One region of the Phyllobacterium sp. SL163 genome, then DNA from elsewhere that is predicted to be linked to it. Evidence: riboswitches for the same ligand, from Rfam matches in the RefSeq annotation. Region 1 holds a riboswitch; each other region holds the start of a gene.
What was found. Region 1 has a riboswitch for cobalamin ahead of ACP7B1_RS20020 (ABC transporter ATP-binding protein). Riboswitches for the same ligand answer to the same signal wherever they lie in the genome.
Positions count from the first base shown of each region.

Region 1 (4,615 bases):
TGTGAACCGGCAGGCCGAGCTTGTGCGCCGCAGCTTCCGCCGCCGCAACCAGTTCCAGATAGTCCTCGAGCGCCTCCACCGGCGGCATGAACACGCTGAGGCGCCCGTCCCGCGGCTCGACCGATATGGCGGTGCGCACGGCCCCGCCGATTTCCCCCAGTTCCTGCTCGACCCGCTCCTGCTGGTTGCCTTCGTCCGCGGTGAAAGAGGCAACCGCCAGGATGTTCTCACGCGCCTGCGGTGCTGGGTCGGGAAGCGCCCCGCGATCCACCGACGGATCGACCGGCACGATATAGGGATAGTCCGAGGCCGGAACATGCGGCAGGGCGCCGAGCGGAAGGCGGTATCCGACGGGCGAATCGCCCGGCACCAGGAACAGCTTGCCGCGCCGCGTCTTCCATTTTTCGCTGCGCCAGCGCGGGCCGGAGGCCTGGCTGTTCCAGCGCTGCACCGGCAGGACAAAACCGCTCGGCTCGGTCAGGCCCCGCTCGAAAACCCGGGCGATGCGGCTGCGCTCTTCCGGGTCTTTCAGCCTGGAGTTGGACGGATCGACATTGTCGGGAAGATTGCCCTCCTTGATGATCCATTCCGCCGGATCTTCATAGGCGGGCGCCACCATCTCTTCTTCAACACCGAGCTCCTGCGCCAACGCGACGAGCAGCTTCCCGGCATCTTCCGGCTTGACGTCAGCCTTGCCGTTCTCGGGCGCGATCAGATCGGGGTTGACCCAGATCGGCTTGCCGTCCTTGCGCCAGTAAAGCGAGAACGTCCAGCGCGGCAGGCTTTCGCCCGGATACCACTTGCCCTGCCCGTAATGCAGAAAACCGCCCGGCGCAAAACGCTCACGCAATCGCCGGATCAGTTTGTCGGCCTTTTCGCGCTTGGTCGGCCCGACCGCATCGGTGTTCCATTCGCCCGATTCGAAATCATCGATGGACACGAATGTGGGCTCGCCGCCCATGGTCAGGCGCACATCCCGTTCGTTCAGGATCGCGTCGACCTTTTCGCCGAGCGCATCGAGCGCATTCCAGGATTCGTCGGAAAACGGCTTGGTGATGCGCGGGTGCTCGGACACACGCGTCACCCGCATATCGAAACCGAATTCCACATTGGCGAATTCCGCCATGCCGGAAATCGGTGCAGCGTTGCGATAGTGCGGGGTGGCGGCAAGCGGTACGTGGCTTTCGCCGGTCAGAAGCCCGGAGGTGGGGTCGAGACCGATCCAGCCCGCCCCCGGCAGATAGACTTCGCACCAGGCATGCAGATCGGTGAAATCCTTGTCCGTTCCGGCGGGACCATCGATGGCGACAAGATCAGGCTTCAGCTGGATGAGATAGCCGGAGACGAACCGTGCAGCAAAACCGAGATTGCGCAGGACCTGCACCAGCAGCCAGCTTGAATCCCGGCACGATCCCGAGCGCAGGTTCAAGGTGGCGTCCGGCTCCTGAACCCCGGTTTCCATGCGGATAACATAGCCGATCTCGCGCTGGATACGTGCGTTGAGATCGACGACGAAATTCACCGTGTTCGTCGGGCTGCGATCGATGGTTGCAAGGAAAGCCGAAACCAGCGGTCCTGCCGATTCCGGCTTCATATAGATCGACAGGTCGTCGCTGATCTCTTCGGGATAGCTGAACGGCCAGGTCTCGGCGACCGGTTCAACGAAGAAATCAAATGGATTGTAGACGGTCATATCAGCGACGAGATCGACCTCGATCTTCAGCTCCGTCACCGGTTCGGGAAAGACGAAGCGGGCGAGGAAATTGCCGTAAGGATCCTGCTGCAGGTTGACGAAATGATTGGCCGGACTGACTTTCAGGGAATGGCTGAGAACTTTTGTCCGGGAATGGGGTGCCGGCTGGAGCCGGATGATCTGCGGCCCGAGCATGATGGGCCGGTCATACCGGTAATGCGTCAGATGATAGACTGCTGCGTGAATTGCCATATCGCCTCAAAAGTCTGATTCAAAAAAACCGCGGTTCCACAAATGCTCCCCGCACTCTAACGAGTTACCGGCCAATTGAAATATTTCATTTGCCAAAAATTTTGGCAGCCGCAAAAATTGCCGCATAAACGTGCTTGCAACTGCGCGGCTGGACGCATAGCATCCGCGCCGATGGTTTCTTCCGCACGACAACGCGGGAGATGAAAAGGGAACACGGTGAGGCGTACCCAAAAGGGACCGAGACCGTGGCTGCCCCCGCAACTGTAAGCGGTGAGCGATGCCTGACGTGCCACTGACCGGAAGGTCGGGAAGGCAAGGCGAAGCTGAGACCCGCGAGCCAGGAGACCTGCCATCTCATCTACAATTCGAACCGGACGGGGTGTGCCGGGAGCGATGCGATGTCCTCTCCCGCATTGTCGCGATGGTGCATTGGCCGCGTTCCCCTAACCTTTGTCCACAAGGCAAGGCACCGGCATGACCACGCCAAGACCCGACCACCTGATTATCCTCTGCACCCCGTGCAAGACCGCCGGCGGCCAGCCGCGGCCGGGGCAGCTATGACATATCGGGCATTGACTAATGTTATAACGTTACTATACGAGAACGACGCGTCCGCGATGACGCGACGACGTTTACCGGTTGGGATTTGACACCATGTGCCTTGCCTGCAGTCACGGATATCCGCCCATGAGCCATGTCGCCCTGCGTGCCGACGAGGTGACGTTCCGCACAGCCGGCCAGACGCTGGTGGATGAGGTATCGCTCGACATCGTGCGCGGCGCGCGTCTTGCCATCATCGGGCCGAATGGCGCCGGGAAATCCACGCTTTTGCGCATGCTGGCCGGGCTGCTGCGCCCCTCCTCCGGCAACGTCCATCTCGACGGTACGGCAATAGACCGGCTGCCGCCGAAGGAACGGGCCAGGAGATTTGCCTTCGTCGGCCAGACCGACATGCCGGACCCGCAATTGCTGGTGGACGATTATGTATCCCTTGGCCGCATCCCGCACACGGGCACCCTAACCAAGGCGAAAGACCGGGATATCGTGACGGAAGCCCTGCTCCGCGCCGGGATCGCCGCGTTTTCGCGCCGTCCCATCGGCTCGCTCTCCGGCGGCGAAAGGCAGCGCGTGCAGCTGGCGCGCGCCATCGCCCAGCAGCCGGATATTCTGTTTCTCGACGAACCCACCAATCACCTCGACCCGAAAGCGCGCAGCGAATTGCTGGCGCTGGTCGCCGGTCTCGATGTGACAACCATCGCGGTCCTGCACGACCTGCCGCTGGTGGCGCCGTTTGCCACCCACGTCGCCGTCATGCATGCCGCCCAGCTCGTCGCCGCCGGCACGCCCGACGAAACGCTGACGCCGCGCATCGTCAGCGATGTCTTCGATCTCGATGTGCTGCGCCTGCGCCATCCCTCGCAGGATCGCGACCTCATGGTGTTCGAAGCACCCGGACCAACCACAAAACAAACTGCTCAGCTACGGAGAATTTGATGAAAAGAATGCTGCTCGCCCTCGCCTTATCGGCGCTGTCCGCCCCCGCATGGGCGTTTCCCGTGACGGTCGACAGTTGCGGCAAGCCCGTCACCTTCGAGGCCGCGCCAAAGCGCGCGGTCATCCAGGACATCAACATGAGCGAAATGGCCTTCGCCCTGCACCTGCAATCCTCGATGGTCGGGGTTTCGGGCATTACCGGCTGGTACAAGCTCGACGACGCCTTCAAGAAGCAGCTGGGCGCCATTCCCGAGCTTGCGCCGAAATATCCGACCCTTGAAAATCTCATTGCGGCGGAACCGGATTTCTTCTTCGCCGGCTGGAATTACGGCATGAAGCCGGGCGGTGAAGTCACCCCCGACACGCTTGCGCCGCATGGCATCAAGACGCTTGAACTGACCGAAAGCTGCGTTCATCTCGACAAGTCCCGGCCCGCCGCCACCATGGACCTGCTCTATGGCGACATGGAAAAGCTCGGCAAAATCTTCGGCAAGGAAGATGAGGCAAATAAACTCGTCAGCGGCTGGAAGACAGAACTTGCCGCGATCAAGACCAAGATCGGTGACAAGAGCGGCACCCGCGTCTTCCTCTATGATTCCGGCGAGGACAAGCCGTTTACGGCAGGCAAGTTTGCCATTCCGACAGCGATGATCAGCGAAGCCGGCGGCACCAACATCATGACCGATCTCGACACCAGCTGGGGCACTACTTCGTGGGAAACCGTGGCGACGCGCAATCCGGAATTCCTCGTCCTCCTCGATTATCAGGATGATGCGGGTTACCAGAAGCTGCTCGACTTCCTCAAATCCCATCCGGCAATGAAGGAAACCGATGCGGTCAAAAACAACCGCTTCGTCGCCCTGCGCTATGCGGAACTGACGCCCGGACCGGCCAATATCGAGGCCATCGCCAAGATGGCCAAGGCCATGCATCCGGAAGCATTCTGAGTGCATCTGCCTTTCCGTCAGCATCTGACACTGATGACTGGGGTGATGGCCATTCTGGCCCTCGCCCTCGTGTCGATTGCCTATGGGGCAACGGTCATTCCGCTCGGCGATGTCCTGCGCGCCCTCGCCCATGCCGCCGGTCTCTCCGATACCGTCGTCAATGGCCCGGTCGGCAAGATCATCGTCGATCTGCGCCTGCCGCGGGTCATCCTTGCGATCTGCGTCGGCG
Region 1 covers NZ_JAFCVE010000009.1:97,484-102,098, forward strand. The annotation lists gene ACP7B1_RS20015 (transglutaminase family protein) at 1-1,945, opposite strand, end outside; cobalamin riboswitch at 2,101-2,313, shown strand; gene ACP7B1_RS20020 (ABC transporter ATP-binding protein) at 2,633-3,439, shown strand; gene ACP7B1_RS20025 (ABC transporter substrate-binding protein) at 3,439-4,386, shown strand; gene ACP7B1_RS20030 (FecCD family ABC transporter permease) at 4,420-4,615, shown strand, end outside.

Region 2 (4,615 bases), on a different contig from region 1:
CCCATGACGCACGCAATCATGTTGCAGGGAACAGGGTCAGATGTTGGTAAATCCGTCCTGGTGGCCGGACTTTGCCGGCTTGCGCGCAACCGCGGATTGAAGGTCCGGCCGTTCAAACCGCAGAACATGTCGAACAATGCGGCGGTGAGCGACGATGGCGGCGAGATCGGGCGGGCGCAGTGGCTGCAGGCCGTCGCCTGCGGCGTGCCATCCTCGGTACATATGAACCCGGTGCTCTTGAAACCGCAGTCGGAGACCGGCAGCCAGATCATCGTGCAGGGCAAAGTCTGGGGCCAGGCCAAAGGCCGTGATTACCAGACATTCAAGGCGCAGCTGCTCGATGCGGTCATGGCGTCGTGGGACATCGTCCGTGAAGGTGCCGATCTGGTCATCGTCGAGGGGGCGGGGTCTCCCGCTGAAATCAACCTGCGGGCGGGCGATATCGCCAATATGGGCTTTGCCATCCGCGCCAACGTGCCTGTCGTTCTGGTCGGCGATATCGATCGCGGCGGGGTGATCGCCTCGCTCGTCGGCACCCATGCGATCCTGCAGCGGGAAGACCGGGAGATGATCGCCGGCTATATCATCAACAAGTTTCGCGGCGACGTCTCGCTGTTCGATGACGGACTGAAAGCCATAACGCAGTTCACCGGCTGGCCGTCATTCGGCGTGGTGCCGTGGCTGAAGGATGCGGCGCGGCTGCCAGCCGAGGATTCCGTCGTGCTGGAGCGTCTGGTGAAGGGCGAGGGCCGGGCGCTGAAGATCGCCGTGCCGGTGCTCGACCGCATCGCCAATTTCGACGATCTCGACCCGCTGATGGCCGAACCGCAGGTGGATGTGGTGATGGTGCGCAGCGGCGAGCGGCTGCCTGCCGATGCGGGACTGGTCATCATTCCGGGGTCCAAATCCACCATCGGCGACCTCCTGCGCTTCCGCGAGAATGGCTGGGACAGGGATCTCGACCTGCACCGGCGGCGCGGCGGCCATATCATCGGCATCTGCGGCGGTTTCCAGATGCTGGGCAGAACCGTGCGCGATCCCGACGGCATCGAGGGCAGCGTGACGGAGACGGCAGGGCTCGGGCATCTCGATATCGATACGGTGATGGAGCCGGAAAAGACCGTGCGCAATGTGGCGGCGCAATCGCTGCCGTTTAACCTGCCGCTCGATGGCTACGAGATTCATCTGGGCCGGACGACCGGCCCGGACTGTTCGCGCCCGGCCGTGCGCATCAACGGCGTCGACGACGGTGCCATATCGGCGGACGGCAAGGTTTTCGGCACCTATCTGCACGGGCTTTTCGGGGCGGACCGGTTTCGCGCCGCGCTGCTGGGCACGATGGGCATTGCCGCTGAAGCATTCGACTACAAGGCCGGGGTGGACGCCGCGCTGGATAGTATCGCCGCCGAGCTTGAAACAGTGCTGGATGTGGATGCGCTGCTTGCATGTGCCGCGTTGCGTGGTTCGACAAGCTCACCATGAGGGGGATGGGTGGGCTGCAATGCTAATCGCGGAGATTGCAGAACAGGCTCCCTGCAATCCTCAACCTCCCTCATGGTGAGCTTGTCGAACCACCCACTACTCCCTGGGCAAACCGTGCGGATTCCATTGACATTTCCCGTGGGGGGTGAATAACGTCCCAGCCATGATTGGTTCCCATATTGGCCAAAGGCCAAGGGATCAAAAGGGAATGCGACGGTCGTACCCTCAAGGGCGACCTCACCGCAGCCGACCCCGCGACTGTAGAGCGGCGAGGATCAATGCAAAGCCTGACGCATATGCAGACGGCAGCCACTGGGAAACCGGGAAGGCGGCATTCATCCTGTGACCCGCGAGCCAGGAGACCTGCCAGTCATAGAGCGTTTCCCAGGAAGCGCTCGGGGGTAATCCTGCCCAAGAACCGAAGGGTCGTGTCCCTTCAGGCCCAGCACGGAGGTTGTTATGGCTGCTCGCATTGTATACGCGCTCGTTTCCCCGCCCGCATTCCGCTTGATCGTACCTGACGGATCATCGCGATTGCAGTGACGGCGATGCCCCAGCTGAATCACGGCGTGACCTTCATTCTCGGCGGTGCCCGCTCGGGCAAGTCCAGCTTTGCCGAAGGCCTGATCATGGCTTCCGGCCTTGAGCCCGTTTATCTCGCAACCGGCAGGTCCTGGGACGAGGAAATGTCTGTCCGCATCGACCTGCACAAGGCGCAGCGCGGTTCATCCTGGCACACCATCGAAGAGCCGCTCGATCTGGTGGATACCCTGCAGGGGGTTGCAGCCGAGGGAAAAGCGATCCTCGTCGATTGCCTGACGCTCTGGCTGACCAATCTGATGATGGCCGAGCGCGATATCACCGCCGAGACACGGCAGCTCGTGCAGGCGCTGCCGAAACTTCAAGGCTCGATCGTTCTGGTTTCGAACGAAGTGGGTCTCGGCATTGTACCGGAGAACCGCATGGCGCGCGATTTTCGCGACCATGCCGGACGTCTCCATCAGGCCGTGGCGCAGGCCGCGGCGACAGTCTATTTCGTGGCAGCCGGGCTGCCGCTCACCATGAAGGGATAGGAATATGCAGGGTCAGAAGATTCCAGCAACGGTCATCACCGGTTTTCTCGGTTCGGGCAAAACCACGATGATCCGCAATCTGCTCGAAAATGCCAATGGCAAGCGCATTGCGCTCATCATCAACGAGTTTGGCGATCTCGGTGTCGACGGCGGCCTGCTGAAGGGCTGCGGCATCGAAGCCTGCCGGGACGAGGATGTGATCGAATTGAACAATGGCTGCATCTGCTGCACCGTTGCCGATGATTTCATCCCGACCATGACCAAGCTGCTCGACCGTCCGGACCGTCCGGACCATATCGTCATCGAGACCTCGGGCCTCGCGCTGCCGCAGCCTCTGGTTGCAGCCTTCAACTGGCCGGAGATCAAGACGCAGGTGACGGTTGACGGTGTCGTTACCGTGATCGACGCTTCCGCCGTGTCCGAAGGCCGCTTTGCCGATGACCACGACAAGGTGGATGCCCAGCGCATCCAGGACGAATCGCTCGACCATGACAGCCCGCTTGAAGAACTGTTCGAGGACCAGATCCGTGCCGCCGACCTGATCGTCCTGAACAAGAGCGACCTGATCAGCGACAAGCAGCTCGACGGCGTGCGCGGCGATGTGCAGAGCCGTTCGTCGCGTTCGCTCAACATGGTGTCGGCCAGCTTCGGCAAGCTCAGCAATGAACTGCTGCTCGGTCTCGGCGTCGGCACCGAAGAGGACATTGCCAACCGCAAGTCGCACCATGAAATGGACCATGAAGCGGGCGAAGAGCACGACCATGACGAGTTCGAAAGCTTTGTTGTCGGGCTTGGTCCGGTGGCCGAACCCAAAAACTTTGTCGAGAAGCTGAAGGCCGTGATTGCCGATCACGATATCCTGCGCCTGAAAGGCTTTGCCGATGTTCCCGGCAAGCCGATGCGGCTGGTGGTGCAGGCCGTCGGCACGCGCATCGAACATTACTTCGACCGTGCGTGGAACCCCGGTGAAGAGCGGCAGACCCGTCTCGTCGTCATCGGACTGCACGACATCGACAATGACGCCATCACATCGGCGCTAACCGCCGCTGCTGCTGCCTGACGATAGGATACTGAATGCATCTCCTGCTTGCCCAGAAAGGCACCATCGCTGAAGGCACCGAGGCCATCGACCTCGGCCAGACGCCGGGAGATGTGTTGTTTCTGTCCGCCGCCGATACGGAACTGGCGAGCCTTGCCGCCGCACGGCGGCAGGGCGATGGTGCGGTTTCGCTGCGCCTCGCCAATATGATGAGCCTGTCACACCCGATGTCGGTCGATGCCTATGTTGAGCGGACGGCGCGCCATGCCAGGCTGATCGTTGTGCGGGTGATCGGCGGCGAGAGCTACTGGCCCTATGGCCTCGAAGCGCTGCATGCCTGCGCGGTCAACCACAAGGTGCAGCTCGCGGTGTTGCCGGGAGACGACAAGCCCGATCCGGGGCTCGACCGGTTTTCAACCGTCGCCCGGCCTGACCGCGATGCGCTCTGGCATTATCTGCTGGAGGGCGGGGCGCAGAATGCCCAGCGTTTCCTCGATTATTGCGCGGCGCTGATTTCTTCCGGCGAGAAGCCGCAGGAGGCCGCGCCCCTGCTCAAGGCGGGGTTGTGGTGGCCCGGCAACTCAGCACCTTCGCTGGAACAGATGCGCCATGACTGGATCGAAGGGGCGCCTGTCGTTGCCATCTGCTTCTACCGGGCGCTGGTGCAGAGCGGCCAGACCCAGCCCGTTGCCGCTTTGCTTGATGCGTTGCGGGCCAAGGGGCTCAATCCGCTGCCGGTGTTTGTCTCCAGCCTGAAGGATCCGGTTTCCATCGCCACGCTGGAGAGCATCTTTGCCGAAGCACCGCCCGCCGTGGTGCTGAATGCCACGGGGTTTGCCGTTTCTGCACCCGGTTCCGCGCGCAAGCCGACCGTGCTTGAACATGATGGCGCGATGGTGCTGCAGGTCATCTTCTCCGGCTCCAGCGCCGAGCAGTGGCGCCTGTCCGATCAGGGGCTTTCCGCGCGGGACCTGGCGATGAATGTTGCCCTGCCCGAGGTCGATGGCCGGGTGCTGTCGCG
Region 2 covers NZ_JAFCVE010000004.1:276,183-280,797, reverse strand. The annotation lists gene ACP7B1_RS11145 (cobyric acid synthase) at 4-1,482, shown strand; cobalamin riboswitch at 1,634-1,867, shown strand; gene cobU (bifunctional adenosylcobinamide kinase/adenosylcobinamide-phosphate guanylyltransferase) at 2,031-2,555, shown strand; gene cobW (cobalamin biosynthesis protein CobW) at 2,560-3,615, shown strand; gene cobN (cobaltochelatase subunit CobN) at 3,630-4,615, shown strand, end outside.
Region 2: it holds a riboswitch for cobalamin, as region 1 does, so the genes downstream of both, cobU (bifunctional adenosylcobinamide kinase/adenosylcobinamide-phosphate guanylyltransferase) here and ACP7B1_RS20020 (ABC transporter ATP-binding protein) in region 1, are expected to answer to the same signal.

Region 3 (4,615 bases), on a different contig from region 1:
TTACGGCAACGAACTCGGCAAATGAGTGAGACCGTCTTGAGAAAACCTGCCGTCCTTGCTTCCGCACAGGGCGGCAGCAGACTGCGCCCGGATGGTGACCGGTCAGTGTTTGCGCGCATGGTCATTGCTTGCCTGTGCGTCGCGCTCGTTGCCACAGTCCTTTTCAGCCTCGCCTTTGGTGCATCCGATGCATCGGTCCTCTCCGTCGTGAAGTCCCTGATTGCCGGATCCGATATCACGGACAATGCGCTCTCCGTCCGTGATCGCATCATCATTTACGATATCCGCTTGCCCCGCGTCATTCTCGGCGCGCTGATCGGCGCGTCCCTTGCCGTATCGGGTGCAGTCATGCAGGGATTGTTCCGCAATCCGCTGGCTGACCCCGGCATTGTCGGCGTCTCGGCGGGCGCCGGGCTTGGCGCGGTCAGCATCATCGTTCTCGGCGGAACCTTCCTCGCCCCGGTGATCGCTCTGTTCAGTCTCTATGCCTTGCCGCTCGCCGCTTTCTTCGGCGCCCTCATCTTCACGCTCATCCTCTACCACGTCGCGACGCGGCGCGGGCAAACGTCCATCGCCACGATGCTGCTCGCCGGTATTGCGCTCGGCGCCATGGCCGCCGCCTATATCGGTGTCCTGGTCTATGTCGCCGACGACAAACAGTTGCGCGACCTGACATTCTGGGGGCTGGGATCGCTGGCGGGAGCCAATTGGGTCAAGATCGCCGCATCAGGCCCGCTCATTGCGCTCGCCCTCGTCATTTCACCATTCCTCGCCCGCGGCCTCAACGGGCTCGCCCTCGGGGAAGCATCGGCGAGCCATCTCGGCATTCCGGTACAGCGCTTCAAACGCATCGCCATTGTCACCGTCGCTGCCGCCACCGGCGCATCGGTTGCGGTGAGCGGTGGCATCGGCTTTGTCGGCGTCGTCGTTCCGCATCTGCTGCGCCTCGTGATCGGCCCCGATCATCGCTATCTCCTGCCGGCCGCCGCTCTCCTTGGCGCCTGCCTCCTTCTGATTGCCGATGCGGTCAGCCGAACGATTGTTGCGCCATCGGAACTGCCGATTGGCATCGTCACGGCAGCCGTTGGCGCACCCTTCTTCCTGTGGATATTGCTGCGTCGCCGCGGCATTCTGGACCTCTGATCATGATCCGTGTTTCCAATGTCTCCGTGTCCCTCGGCCGAAACAGAATCGTCGAGAACATATCCTTTGATGCTGAGGCAGGCGCATTCACAGTTATCGTCGGACCCAATGGGTCAGGCAAAACGACCCTGATGCGTGCACTCTCCGGTGATCTGCCGCATGAGGGCGTCATCAGCATCAACGGCACGCCGATCAACCGGCTGAAGCTCTGGCAGATGGCAACCATGCGGGCGATCCTGCCGCAATCCACCTCACTGTCCTTCCCGTTTACCGTGCGTGAGATCGTCAAGCTGGGCATGACCAGCGGTCGCTCCGGTGCTTCGCGCCACAACGTGGACACACTGCCCGATGAAGCGCTTGAGCACGTTGACCTCGCGGGTTTCGGCGGGCGGTTCTATCAGGAACTCTCTGGCGGCGAGCAGCAGCGGGTGCAACTGGCGCGCGTCCTCTGCCAGGTCTGGCAGCCGGTGCTGGACGGCCAGCCCCGCTTTCTCTTTCTTGATGAGCCGGTGTCAAGCCTCGATATCAAACATCAGCTGATCATCATGCAGATTGCCCGCGATTTTGCCGATCGCGGTGGCGGGGTCATCGCGATCCTGCATGATCTCAACCTGACCTCCATGTTTGCCGACCGCGTCGTGGTCATGCACAGGGGAAGGGCCGATTCTGTGGGTACCCCCATGGAAGTCTTGACCGATGACCGCATCCTGCGCGTCTATGAATGTGCGCTCAAGGTCGGCGGGCTGCCCGGAAAATCCGTGCCGTTCGTCTTGCCGCAATCCGCAGTGCTCTGAGCATGCGAAGCTGTCGCCATCTACCTATTGACTAAAAATGGCGAATTGATACTAAATATAGATGTTATGGTTCTCTCCGAGTCGCAAGACCGGGAGCTAAGAGGGAAGCCGGTGAAATGTCCTGGACATTGATGCCGGCGCTGCCCCCGCAACTGTAAACAGCGAGTTGTTGTCGACAATGCCACTGAAGCCCAGCTTCGGGAAGGCCGACACCAGCGCCGACCTGTGAGCCAGGAGACCTGCCATGACATGATGAACGTCCACGGGCGGGGTGTCCCGGTGTGTCGCTTGCAATGGTCGGCCGCAAGCTGACCGGATTCTTGCACGCGTGCGCTCGACCTTTGCCCCCAACATTTGGGGTATAAGCATATGTCTCTTTCTCTTCAAACCACCCGCGCCGACGGTCAGTCGCCGGTTCGTCCTGCCGAACTGCAGCCATCATCCAGCGAGCCCGGCTACCGCGTCATTCGGCGCAATGGCTCGGTCACACCGTTCGATCCGCTGAAAATCACCGTTGCTCTCACCAAAGCCTTCCTCGCCGTCGAAGGCAATGTCGCTGCCGGTTCGCGCCGTGTGCATGATGTCGTCGAAGGCTTGACCGCCGACATCGTGACAACATTGAAGCGCCGCAGCAGCGAAGGCCGTCTGTTTCACATTGAAGACGTGCAGGACCAGGTCGAACTTGCCCTCATGCGCAGCGAAAACCACAAGGTTGCGCGTGCTTACGTGCTCTACCGGGAAGAACGCGCGCGAGAACGGGCGAAGCTGGTGGAACCCGTGGCCGAAACCGGCCCGTCCCTCAGCGTCACCCTGCTTGATGGGACCAGGGCACCGCTCGATGCGGCGCGCCTCGCCCGAATCATCGATGAAGCCTGCGAAGGACTTGACGGGGTCAGCGCCACGCCGATCCTCAGCGAAACCCAGCGCAATCTCTATGACGGTATCACCCTCGACGAACTGTCGCTTGCGCCCATTCTGGCTGCACGCACACTCGTTGAAACCGAACCGAACTATTCCTTTGTCACTGCCCGGCTGCTTCTGGACAAGCTGCGCCGCGAAGCCTTGAGCTTTGTCTTCGGCAGGCCCGAACAGGCGACCCAGCATGAAATGGCGGAGCGCTATGCCGATTATTTCCCCGCCTATGTGAAGGCTGGGATTGAAGCGGAACTGCTCGATCCTGAACTTGCCCGCTTCGACCTGCGGAAAATATCAGCAGCCCTGAAGCCGGAACGCGACCTGCAGTTCCAGTATCTCGGCCTGCAGACTTTGTATGATCGTTATCTCCAGCAGACACGCGGTATCCGGTTCGAATTGCCGCAGGCCTTCCTGATGCGCGTTGCCATGGGCCTCGCCACCCGTGAGATCGACCGGGAAGCGCGCGCCATCGAATTCTACGACCTGCTGTCGTCGTTCGACTTCATGGCTTCGACTCCAACCTTGTTCAATTCGGGCACGCTGCGCCCACAACTGTCCTCCTGCTTCCTGACCACCGTCGCCGACGATCTCGACGGCATCTTCAAGGCGGTGAAGGACAACGCGCTTCTGGCAAAATATTCCGGCGGTCTCGGCAATGACTGGACGCCCGTGCGCGGTCTTGGCGCCCATATCAAGGGAACCAACGGCGAAAGCCAGGGCGTCGTACCGTTCCTGAAAGTGGCCAACGATACGGCCATCGCGGTCAATCAGGGCGGCAAGCGCAAGGGCGCCGTCTGCGCCTATCTCGAGACTTGGCATGTCGACATCGAGGAGTTTCTCGATCTGCGCAAGAATACCGGTGACGACCGCCGCCGCACCCATGACATGAACACGGCCAACTGGGTGCCTGATCTGTTCATAAGCCGCGTGGAAAAGGACGAGCCATGGACCCTGTTCTCACCCGACGAGACACCGGATCTGCATGATCTCTACGGCGCTGACTTCAAAATTGCCTACGAGGCTTATGAAGCCAAGGCTGCACGCGGGGAAATCCGTGTCTTCCGCACCGTGCGGGCTCTGGATCTCTGGCGCCGGATTTTGACGATGCTGTTCGAGACGGGCCACCCATGGGTCACATTCAAGGACCCCTGCAATATCCGCTCGCCGCAGGGTCATGTCGGCGTGGTGCACTCGTCGAACCTGTGCACCGAGATTACCCTCAACACATCGAAGGATGAAGTTGCGGTGTGCAACCTCGGCTCGATCAACCTTGCCAATCACATTGCAGCCGAAGGCCTCGACCTTGAGCGTCTGACGCGCACTGTGGCAACGGCCATGCGCATGCTCGACAATGTCATCGACATCAACTTCTACACCATCCCGGAAGCGCGCCATTCCAACCTGCGTCACCGTCCGGTCGGTCTCGGCTTGATGGGCTTCCAGGATGCGTTGCAGGCATTGCGTATTCCCTATGCCTCCAACGAAGCCGTGGCTTTTGCCGATATCAGCATGGAAGCCATTTCCTATCACGCCATTTCGGCATCGGTTGACCTCGCCAGTGAACGTGGCAGCTATCCGAGCTTCAACGGCTCGCTCTGGTCAAAAGGCATTCTTCCGATCGATTCCATCGAACTGCTCGACCGGGCCCGCACGGCGGCTGGTGCCAGGCTTTCGATGGACCGCAGCACGACCCTTGATTGGGAAGCCCTGCGCAAGCGGGTGACAGCAACCGGAATGCGCAATTCCAACACCATGGCGATCGC
Region 3 covers NZ_JAFCVE010000011.1:131,686-136,300, forward strand. The annotation lists gene ACP7B1_RS22490 (heme/hemin ABC transporter substrate-binding protein) at 1-25, shown strand, start outside; gene ACP7B1_RS22495 (iron ABC transporter permease) at 22-1,143, shown strand; gene ACP7B1_RS22500 (heme ABC transporter ATP-binding protein) at 1,146-1,937, shown strand; cobalamin riboswitch at 1,988-2,198, shown strand; gene ACP7B1_RS22505 (ribonucleoside-diphosphate reductase subunit alpha) at 2,307-4,615, shown strand, end outside.
Region 3: it holds a riboswitch for cobalamin, as region 1 does, so the genes downstream of both, ACP7B1_RS22505 (ribonucleoside-diphosphate reductase subunit alpha) here and ACP7B1_RS20020 (ABC transporter ATP-binding protein) in region 1, are expected to answer to the same signal.

Region 4 (4,615 bases), on a different contig from region 1:
ACGGTCAGTTTGTCTTTGTCTTTTGGTTCGAGTTCGATGCTGTTTTCCAGCGCCAGCCCGGCCTCGGTCAGCCAGTCACGCATCTGGTTGTCGTTGAAGCCAAGCCGTATATGCGCATGGCTGTCCCGCAGGAATTCAAGATCGTGCGGGGCGAAATCGACGATCAGCATGCGCCCGCCCGCACGCAAGGCGCGTGCGGCCTCGCGGATGGCCTCGGCAGGATTGTCGAGGAAGTGCAGCACCTGATGAACGGTCACCAGATCGAAGGACTCCCGGTCAACCGGCAGCGAATAGACATCGCCCTGGCGGACCTGCGCATTGGTGATGCCGGACCGGTCGAGATTGGAGCGGGCAATGGTCAGCATGTCGCGATTGATATCGATGCCGACGCCGCGTACGTAAAGCGGGGCAAACAGTTCGAGAAGACGGCCGGTGCCGGTGCCCACGTCAAGCATCGCTTGGAACGGCGTGCGCCCGATGATCTTCGTCAGCGCGGCTTCCACCGCGCCATCCGGCACATGCAGCGAACGGATAGCGTCCCAGCTGGTGGCATTGGCACTGAAATAGGCAGCGGCCCGCTCGCGGCGCTGCAGCTTCACCGAGCCGAGCCGCTCGATATCACGCTCCAGCAACGGATCGGACACATCAAGACGATCGAGCAGGATCCGGGCGATATCGCCAACCACCAGGGATTCAGCGAGGCGGAAATAGGCCCAGGAGCCCTCCTGATAACGGTTGATCAGATTGGCTTCGAACAGCAGCTTGAGATGGCGGGAGACGCGCGGCTGCGACTGCCCGAGGATGGAGGTCAGATCGGAAACCGTCAGATCCCCCCGGGACAACAGCGCCAGAATGCGCAGGCGGCTGGGTTCCGCCGCTGCCTTCAGCGTATCGACCATCAGGTCAAGATTGAGATCACGTTTGTCCATCAAGGTATCCTCAAAAGATATAAAGATATGTTTATGTGAGAAATACAGATTTGGCAAGTTTTGTTTTTCCGTTGACGGCAAATTTCGTCGCGTCTGAAATAGGCTGGTATATCGATCAGCGAATCGGCGGGAAGAGAGTGCAATGAGTTCAGGAACCAACCGCCAAAGGGCTATCGGCAAGGCGCTGACGCTGCTTTTGCCGGCCGTGCCCTATTCGGATTCCGAGCCCATACGCGCCGCCGCCACAGCACCGCACATGAAAAGCCTGCCGCCACCCATTGCGGTGTGGCTGGCCACGGTCGCCCACGTCCGCCATCAGCACACGGATTACGATGCGCTACGCGACGAGGGCTACGACAAGGAGTCGGCCCGGTTCTTCGTGCTCGAAGCCATCAACCGGAAATTGACGGAATGGCGGGCGACGCGGCTGCTGGATCCGGACGAGGACGACCCGAGCTGACTTCGGCGCCGGCATTCCACTGATCTTCATAGATGAGCTGGTCCAGCGGCAGCCGTTCGCGCCAGCCGCGCTTTTGCAGCTCCGGCTGATCGTAGAGCTGGTCGACATAGCCGATGCAGAGATAGGCGATGATCTCGACATGATCGGGGATGGCCAGAATGCGGCGCATGTCCCGGTCGTGGTAGATGCTGACCCAGCCGACGCCGATGCCTTCCGCCCGCGCCGCCAGCCACAGGTTCTGCACGGCACAGACGGTGCTGTAGACGTCCATCTGCCGGTTATGGGTGCGCCCCAGAACGACATCGCCGCCGCGTGTCCGGTCGCAGGTGATGCACAGATTGACCGGCGCCTTCACGATGCCCTCAAGCTTCAGCGATGCATAGAGCGCCTGCCGCTCGTCGGTGAACATGGCCTTTGCTTCGGCATTGGCGCGGGTAAAGGCCCGGTGCACCTCGGCCTTGCGCGCCGCATCGCGGATGAGAATGAAATTCCACGGCTGCATGAACCCCACCGACGGCGCGTGATGGGCGGCATCGAGCAGCCGCAGCAGCACCTCGTCGTCGACGGGCCTTGGCAGGAACTGGTCGCGCACATCGCGGCGGGTATGGATGGCTTTGTAGACGGCGGCGCGCTCGTCCGCGGAAAAATCGGCAGCGGCCACGGGACCACAGGCAGAATCATGCATCGTTTGCTCCCAACAATGCGAGGACCAGGTTGCCCTGACCCCAGACACCTCCCCGCTGTCCATGCGGTTTCGGCTATCCGGTCCGGCCGGTCTTCTGACTGAGGTTCACCTGAACCGCGCGCCTTCCGGGTTTCCCCGTGGCAATCTGCGCGGCCCATCCCCTATACAGCGTTGGGCACGTGCCGGATTTGCACCGGCTTCCCGATTCTCCTGCATGCAGGCACCGGACCTGCATTCCATTCGCCACAGATCGGCGAAGGACGCAAGCATCAGCCGGGATAAATCCATTGCTCCGGCAGACGCGCATCGATTTTTTCGCCGGAACGGATGATTCCCGGCACTTCAACCCAGACGACGATGCCGCGCAGCCGCTTCGACGCCTTGACGAAGTCAAGCGCCGTCGCGGTGTGATCGGCGGTCTGCGCCCGCTCGGCGATGGAGCGTCCGGCGACCTTGCACGGCGCGTTCTGTCCGTCGACCTTCAGCGTCACGCCGCCTTCGAAGAACAGCAATGTGCGCGGCGGCAGCATGGAAAGCGAGGGAATGCCATCGACAACCATGTTGGCGCCGATCCATTCGGGCTTGATGTGCGCCAGACCCATGGCCTTAGCAATGGCTTCGAGTTCGTCTACCGCCAGAATGGAAATATGCCGCTCATTGCGCATTTCGGTACCGCGCGGGTACCAGGGTTCGCGCCCGCCGGACCGGCGCGTCAGGCCCGCGTGATAATCGCCGCGGATGCCTTCAAAGGTGAGATCGAGCGTGTCCGTGGCAGCGGTGACAAAACTGTCTTTCGGCGCCTGGAACAGGCCGCTCACCCGTCCGACAATCTTGCGGGCCGGAAGGATGTCCGTTCTGGTTGCGAAAAGGTCTGTCATGACGGCACTCCGGTGAAATCAGCCGCATCTTAGGAAAATTGCTTGTTAAAACCAGCCAATATCACTGATGGAAACGTCAAAATTGGTGATGGGAGGGCGTTGCCGCCCTCCCGGTCGCATCAGCGTGTCAGAGGCTTGTAGCTCGGACGCTTCGGATTGACGCTGTCCGGTCCGAGACGACGGATCTTGTCGTTCTCATAGTCCTGGAAGTTGCCTTCGAACCATTCGACGTGGCTGTCGCCTTCGAAGGCCAGGATATGCGTCGCCAGCCGGTCGAGGAACATGCGATCGTGGCTGATGATAACGGCGCAGCCGGCGTATTTTTCCAGCGCGTCTTCCAGAGCCGCAAGCGTTTCGGTGTCAAGATCGTTGGTCGGTTCGTCGAGCAGTAGGACATTGCCGCCGGATTGCAGCATCTTGGCAAGATGCACGCGGTTACGCTGACCGCCGGAGAGATTGCCGACCTTCTGCTGCTGGTCACCGCCCTTGAAGTTGAACGCCGAGACATAGGCGCGCGAATTCATCTCGTTCTTGCCGATCTTGATGATTTCATTGCCGCCGGAAATTTCTTCCCAGACATTCTTCTCCGCCGCGAGGTGATCGCGGCTCTGGTCGACGTAACCGAGATGAACCGTTTCACCGACGCGGATCGAGCCGGAATCCGGCTTTTCCTGTCCGGTGATCATCTTGAACAGCGTGGTCTTACCCGCACCGTTCGGACCGATGATGCCGACAATACCGCCGGGCGGCAGCTTGAAGGTCAGATTTTCGATGAGAACGCGGTCACCGAAGGATTTGGTAAGGTTCTCTGCTTCGATAACCACCTGACCGAGGCGTTCGCCCGCCGGAATGATGATCTGCGCATCGCCGGGACGCTGTTCATTGGCGGCATCGACCAGCGCGTCATAGGCCTTGATGCGGGCTTTCGACTTGGCCTGACGTGCCTTGGGGCTGGCGGAAATCCACTCGCGCTCGCGCTCCAGAGCCTTCTGGCGCGAGTCGTCCTCGCGGCCTTCCTGCTGCATGCGCTTGGCCTTCGCACCGAGATAGGCGGAGTAATTGCCTTCGTAGGGGATGCCGCGGCCGCGGTCGAGTTCGAGAATCCAGCCGGTCACATTGTCGAGGAAGTAGCGATCATGCGTGATCAGCAGGACGGAGCCGGCATATTCGCGCAGGTGCTTTTCCAGCCAGGCGGTGGTTTCGGCGTCAAGGTGGTTGGTCGGCTCGTCGAGGAGCAGAAGATCGGGCTGCGAGAGGAGCAGGCGGCACAGTGCCACACGGCGGCGCTCACCACCGGACAGCTTTTCCACGCCGGAATCACCGGGCGGGCAGCGCAGCGCTTCCATGGCCATTTCCACCTGGGATTCCAGATCCCAGAGGTTCTTGGCGTCGATGATATCCTGCAACTTGGCGCCTTCATCGGCGGTTTCGTCGGAATAGTTCATCATCAGTTCGTTGTAGCGGTCGAGAACGGCCTTCTTGTCCGCGACGCCATCCATGACGTTGCCCATCACGTCCTTGGTGGGATCGAGATAGGGTTCCTGCGCGAGGTAACCGACCGTGGCACCGTCAGCCAGCCAGGCTTCGCCGGTATATTCCTTGTCCATGCCGGCCATGATCTTGAGGATCGTCGACTTACCCGCACCGTTCGGTCCGAGGATAC
Region 4 covers NZ_JAFCVE010000004.1:447,168-451,782, forward strand. The annotation lists gene ACP7B1_RS11925 (ArsR/SmtB family transcription factor) at 1-929, opposite strand, end outside; gene ACP7B1_RS11930 (DUF2293 domain-containing protein) at 1,072-1,389, shown strand; gene bluB (5,6-dimethylbenzimidazole synthase) at 1,322-2,074, opposite strand; cobalamin riboswitch at 2,142-2,317, opposite strand; gene ACP7B1_RS11940 (MOSC domain-containing protein) at 2,344-2,952, opposite strand; gene ettA (energy-dependent translational throttle protein EttA) at 3,072-4,615, opposite strand, start outside.
Region 4: it holds a riboswitch for cobalamin, as region 1 does, so the genes downstream of both, bluB (5,6-dimethylbenzimidazole synthase) here and ACP7B1_RS20020 (ABC transporter ATP-binding protein) in region 1, are expected to answer to the same signal.